DNA from 2 places in the Pantoea sp. UBA4549 genome. Region 1 is predicted to be linked to the other one. Evidence: predicted binding sites of a transcription regulator. Region 1 holds the regulator's gene; the other holds the start of a gene.
What was found. Region 1 encodes sigma-54, which starts transcription at its own class of promoters, with help from an activator protein. Its sites were predicted from a motif close to GTTGGCACANNTTTCGCTNT; they were not measured.

Region 2: a site for sigma-54 is predicted at 1,233-1,252, ahead of glnA (glutamate--ammonia ligase). Genes of this name have one in related genera too.

Annotation. Positions count from the first base shown of each region.
Region 1 is NZ_DGLH01000014.1:37,518-40,717, forward strand. Features, by position in the region: gene lptA (lipopolysaccharide ABC transporter substrate-binding protein LptA) at 1-505, shown strand, start outside; gene lptB (LPS export ABC transporter ATP-binding protein) at 509-1,234, shown strand; gene rpoN (RNA polymerase factor sigma-54) at 1,283-2,716, shown strand; gene hpf (ribosome hibernation promoting factor) at 2,738-3,025, shown strand; gene ptsN (PTS IIA-like nitrogen regulatory protein PtsN) at 3,163-3,200, shown strand, end outside.
Region 2 is NZ_DGLH01000011.1:12,437-15,636, reverse strand. Features, by position in the region: gene typA (ribosome-dependent GTPase TypA) at 1-960, opposite strand, end outside; gene glnA (glutamate--ammonia ligase) at 1,400-2,809, shown strand; gene glnL (nitrogen regulation protein NR(II)) at 2,987-3,200, shown strand, end outside.

The sequences.
Region 1 (3,200 bases):
GCTGTTGATTGGCAGCCTGCCCGCCCTGGCTGTCACCGGCGATTCAGAGAAACCGGTCAATATCGACTCGGTTAATCAGGCGCTGGATCTGCAGGGCAACGTGGCGACCTTTACCGGCAACGTTATCGTCACGCAGGGTACGATTAAAATCACGGCCGATAAAGTGGTGGTGACCCGTCCCGGCGGCGACAGCAACAAAACGATTGTCGATGCCTATGGTAACCCGGCCACGTTTTATCAGATGCAGGACAACGGCAAGCCGGTTAAAGGCCATGCCGCTAAGCTGCACTATGAGCTGGCCAACGATTTTGTCGAGCTGACCGGCAACGCTTTCATTGAGCAGCAGGACAGCAATATCAAAGGCGATCGCATCACGTATCTGGTGAAAGAGCAGAAAATGCAGGCCTATAGTCAGGGTCAGAGCAAACGCGTCACTACGGTGCTGGTCCCTTCACAGCTGCAGGATAAAAACGGTTCCGCTGCAAACCCTAAAAAGAGTAACTGACCGATGGCAACTTTAGTCGCTGAAAATCTGGCCAAAGCGTATAAAGGCCGCCGCGTAGTGGAAGATGTCAGCCTGCAGGTTAAATCGGGCGAGATTGTCGGACTGCTGGGTCCCAACGGTGCCGGTAAGACCACGACGTTTTATATGGTGGTTGGCATTGTACCGCGCGATGCGGGCCGCATTATTATCGACGATGAAGATATCAGTATTCTGCCCCTGCATGCGCGGGCGCGGCGTGGTATCGGGTATCTGCCACAGGAAGCCTCTATTTTCCGTCGGCTGAGCGTCTACGACAATCTGATGGGCGTGCTGCAGATCCGTGACGATCTGACTGAAGAGCAGCGCCAGGATCGCGCCAATGAGCTGATGGAAGAGTTCCATATTGAACATCTGCGCAACAGCCTGGGCCAGGCGCTCTCCGGTGGCGAACGTCGCCGTGTGGAAATTGCACGCGCGCTGGCGGCCAATCCAAAATTTATTCTGCTGGATGAGCCGTTCGCCGGGGTTGACCCCATCTCCGTTATCGATATCAAAAAGATCATTGAGCATTTGCGTGACAGCGGCCTCGGTGTCCTGATCACCGATCACAACGTGCGTGAAACGCTGGCCGTCTGCGAGCGCGCCTATATTGTCAGCCAGGGCAATCTGATTGCACACGGTACGCCAGATGAAATTCTGGCAGATGAGCAGGTTAAGCGGGTTTATTTGGGCGAAGAGTTCAGACTCTGATAAGGTGTCGATCAACCCGATATTCGCTTAGGACATTCAAGCCGGATTATGAAGCAAGGTTTGCAACTCAGGTTCAGCCAACAGCTGGCGATGACCCCCCAGCTGCAACAGGCCATTCGCCTGCTGCAGCTCTCTACGCTTGAACTCCAGCAGGAGCTCCAGCTGGCGCTGGAGAGCAATCCGCTGCTTGAGCAGACCGATATTCATGATGAAGTGGACGCACGCGAAACGCAGGAAAGCGATACGTTAGATACCCGTGAGGCGCTGGAACAGAAAGAGATGCCTGACGAACTGCCGCTGGATGCGTCATGGGATGAAATTTACACCGCCGGTACCCCTTCCGGCACCGGAACTGATTATCAGGATGATGAGCTGCCGGTGTACCAGGGAGAAACCACGCAGTCGCTGCAGGATTACCTGATGTGGCAGGTGGAGCTGACACCGTTTACCGATACCGACCGCGCTATTGCGACATCCATTGTTGATGCGATCGACACCACCGGTTATCTCACCGTGACGCTGCAGGACATTTGCGACAGTATCGGCGACGATGAGCTGACGCTGGATGAAGTGGAAGCGGTGCTCAAACGCGTCCAGCGGTTTGACCCGGTTGGTGTAGGCGCGCGCGATCTGCGTGACTGTCTGCTGGTTCAGCTATCGCAATATGCGGCGGACGCTCCTATGCTAAAAGAGGCGCGCCTGATTGTCAGTGAACATCTTGATCTGCTGGCTAATCATGACTTCCGCAGCCTGATGCGGGTGACCCGCCTGAAGGAAGAGGTGCTGAAAGAGGCGATGCTGCTGATCCAGTCGCTCGATCCGCGCCCCGGGCAATCAATTAATACAGGTGAACCGGAATACGTTATTCCGGATGTGCTGGTACGCAAAGCGGGTGCACGCTGGGTGGTGGAACTGAACGCTGAAAGCCTGCCGCGCCTGAGAATTAATCAGCACTATGCCGCCATGGGCGGTTCAGCGCGCAGCGACAGCGACAGCCAGTTTATTCGGAATAACCTGCAGGAAGCGCGCTGGCTTATCAAAAGCCTGGAGAGTCGTAATGACACGCTGCTCAAAGTTACCCGCTGCATCGTTGCTCAGCAGCAGGCGTTTTTCGAGCAGGGCGAAGAGTATATGCGCCCGATGGTGCTGGCAGATATCGCGCAACAGGTCGATATGCATGAGTCCACCATCTCACGCGTGACCACGCAAAAATATCTGCACAGTCCGCGTGGCATTTTTGAGCTGAAATATTTTTTTTCCAGCCATGTCAGCACGGAAGGCGGCGGCGAAGCCTCTTCCACGGCCATTCGTGCGCTGGTAAAAAAACTGGTCGCGGCAGAAAATCCCGCAAAACCCTTGAGCGACAGCAAACTGACCGCCATGTTATCTGAACAGGGTATTATGGTAGCGCGACGTACGGTTGCGAAGTATCGCGAGTCTTTATCTATACCGCCATCAAACCAGCGTAAACAGCTGGTCTGACTGAACTAAGAAGGAAGACCTATGCAGCTAAACCTTACCGGACTCAATGTCGAAATCACTGACCCGCTGCGTGAATTTGTGAACAGCAAATTTGCCAAACTTGAACACTATTACGATCGTATTAATCAGGTTTATATTGTTCTGAAAGTGGAGAAAGTGACTCAGATTGCAGAGGCAACTCTGCATGTTAACGGCGGTGAGCTGCACGCCACAGCAGAAGCGGAAGATATGTACGCGGCCATTGACGGGCTGGTTGATAAGCTGGCACGTCAGCTGACCAAACACAAAGACAAACTGAAAAAACACTAACCTTCACGTTTGCAGAGCGCTGACCCGTTCAGTGCTCAGGGAAAAATGGGGCGGAAGAGCGCCCCGTTTTATCATCTGCGCAAACGCCAGCAGGGCCTTTCGCTCTGTGGCTATGTGAACTCGCAAGTGAAACCACGATGAACAACGATCTGACACTGGAATTGAGCTCGGTTCT
Region 2 (3,200 bases), on a different contig from region 1:
ACCGCAGAACGGTGAGGTATTGACGTTAAAGAACATGGTCACGGTCGGCTCATCCACGCTCAGCGCCGGCAGGGCCTGTACATTCTGCGTGTCGCAGATGGTATCGGAGATGTTCAGCTCACCCAGACCGGTAACAGCAATGATGTCGCCCGCTTCTGCCAGATCGCTGTCGATACGCTCCAGACCCAGATGCGTCAGCACTTTGCCTACTTTTGCGTTACGGGTTTTGCCTTCGCTATCAATCACCGTTACCTGCTGGTTCGGCTTGATTTTACCGCGCTTGATGCGGCCAATACCGATAACGCCCAGGTAGTTGTTGTAGTCCAGCTGTGAAATCTGCATCTGCAGCGGCGCATCAGCTTCAACCTGCGGCGGAGAAACGTGATCGACGATTGCCTGATACAGCGGGGTCATGTCCTCAGCCATATCAGTATGTTCCAGACCTGCAATACCATTCAGCGCTGACGCGTAAATGATAGGGAAGTCCAGCTGCTCATCAGTCGCGTCGAGGTTAACGAACAGGTCGAATACCTGATCTACAACCCAGTCAGGACGCGCGCCTGGACGGTCAATTTTGTTGATAACCACAATAGGTTTCAGACCGTGGGCAAAGGCTTTCTTGGTTACGAAGCGGGTTTGCGGCATAGGGCCATCCATCGCATCAACAACCAGCAGCACCGAATCCACCATGGACATGACGCGCTCTACTTCACCACCGAAGTCGGCGTGTCCCGGGGTATCAACGATGTTGATACGGTAGTCGTTCCATTTGATGGCGGTGTTTTTTGCGAGGATGGTAATTCCACGCTCTTTTTCCAAATCATTGGAATCCATCACACGTTCAGTCGCTTCGGTACGAGCGTCAAAAGTACCGGACTGTTGCAGCAGTTTGTCGACCAGGGTGGTTTTTCCATGGTCAACGTGCGCGATGATGGCGATGTTACGCAAATTTTCGATCACAGCTTTGCCTCAGGCATTATAGAAATAACGCGGTATTGTACACGGATTAAGCGGAATACTGAACATGATCACAGTTTTCCCGACAATATTCTCGCGCTGCTGATTTTTAGCACCATTAGCGGTGCAAATATCTGCATCCTGCTGGCTTTGTGCACCATTTTAGTGCTGACACCGCACGGATTTGCACCATAATAAAGCAATGCGTCTGTTCTGGTGCAGCTGCTGATGCACCGCAGCGCGCCGTACAGCGCCATTTATCGCGCTTGAAAAAAGTTGGCACAGAATTCGCTTTATCTTTTTTAAGTGCAAACGACAGTGGCCTGATGGCTGAATAGCTTGCCGGGATCTTAGTCAGGGGTGGTCAGTAGTCGTGACACATTCCAGGCATTTTGAGTTCTCTCACCACGACAACAGATGACCATTTCCAGGAGAGTTGAGTATGTCCGCTGAACACGTTCTCTCGATGATGAACGAGCATGAAGTTAAGTTCGTCGATCTGCGTTTTACCGATACCAAAGGTAAAGAACAGCACGTCACCATTCCTGCTCATCAGGTTAACGCAGACTTCTTTGAAGAAGGCAAAATGTTCGATGGTTCATCCATCGGTGGCTGGAAAGGCATTAACGAATCAGACATGGTGCTGATGCCGGATGCCACCACCGCGGTGATGGATCCGTTCTTCGAAGACCCGACTCTCATCATCCGGTGTGACATCCTTGAGCCAGGCACGCTGCAGGGTTACGATCGCGACCCGCGTTCCATTGCCAAGCGCGCCGAAGAGTACCTGCGTTCTTCCGGTATTGCTGACACGGTGCTGTTCGGGCCTGAGCCAGAATTTTTCCTGTTTGACGATATCCGTTTCGGCTCGTCGACTTCAGGTTCACATGTTGCTATCGATGATATCGAAGCGTGCTGGAACACCGGCAAAGCGTACGAAGGCGGCAACAAAGGCCATCGTCCGGGCCTGAAAGGCGGTTACTTCCCGGTGCCACCGGTTGACTCCTCTCAGGATATCCGTTCTGCCATGTGTCTGACCATGGAGCAGATGGGGCTGGTTGTAGAAGCACATCACCACGAAGTGGCAACCGCTGGTCAGAACGAAGTGGCAACCCGCTTCAATACCATGACCAAAAAAGCGGATGAAATTCAGATTTATAAGTATGTCGTGCACAACGTCGCGCACGCTTACGGCAAGACCGCAACCTTTATGCCAAAGCCAATGTTTGGTGATAACGGATCCGGTATGCACTGCCATATGTCACTCTCTAAAGGTGGCGTAAACCTGTTCTCCGGTGATAAGTACGGCGGCCTGTCTGAAACGGCACTGTTCTACATCGGCGGTGTGATCAAGCACGCTAAAGCAATTAACGCCCTGGCTAACCCCACCACCAACTCTTACAAGCGTCTGGTGCCGGGTTATGAAGCGCCGGTTATGCTCGCTTATTCTGCGCGTAACCGTTCTGCCTCTATCCGTATTCCGGTTGTTGCCAGCCCGAAAGCTCGCCGTATTGAAGCGCGCTTCCCGGATCCAGCGGCTAACCCATACCTGGCGTTTACTGCACTGCTGATGGCTGGCCTCGACGGCATCATCAACAAAATCCATCCTGGCGATGCGATGGACAAAAACCTCTACGATCTGCCGCCGGAAGAAGAAGCGGAGATCCCGAAAGTAGCCGGTTCTCTGGAAGAGGCGCTGAACGCGCTGAATGAAGATCGCGAGTTCCTGACCCGCGGCGGCGTATTCACTGACGACGCTATCGATGCTTACATCGAGCTGCGCAAGCCAGATGTTGATCGCGTTCGCATGACGCCACACCCGGTTGAATTTGAACTCTACTACAGCGTTTAAATGGCCATTCACCTCTTTTGTCCGCCAGTCCGGGCAAAAGAGGACAACGTTTTTTTGTTGCCGTGGAAACTTTAGCCCATCTCCGGATGGGTTTTTTTCACCGCAAAATTGCCGTTATCAGGGAGTTTTCCATCCCAAAACGCTATAGTGCACTAATTTGGTGCAGAGGATCGTGGTATGGTTGCTGGCTCACTGCCTGATGCAGGGCAGATTCTCAACTCCCTGATAAACAGTATTCTGCTGGTCGATGACGGGCTGGTGATCCGCTATGCCAATCCGGCTGCGCAGCAGCTGCTGGCGCAGAGTTCGCGCAAACTGTTTGGCACACCGCTGCCGGAACTGACCGGCTACTTTTCGCTGAACATTGACGTGATGCGTGAGAGCCTGGCTG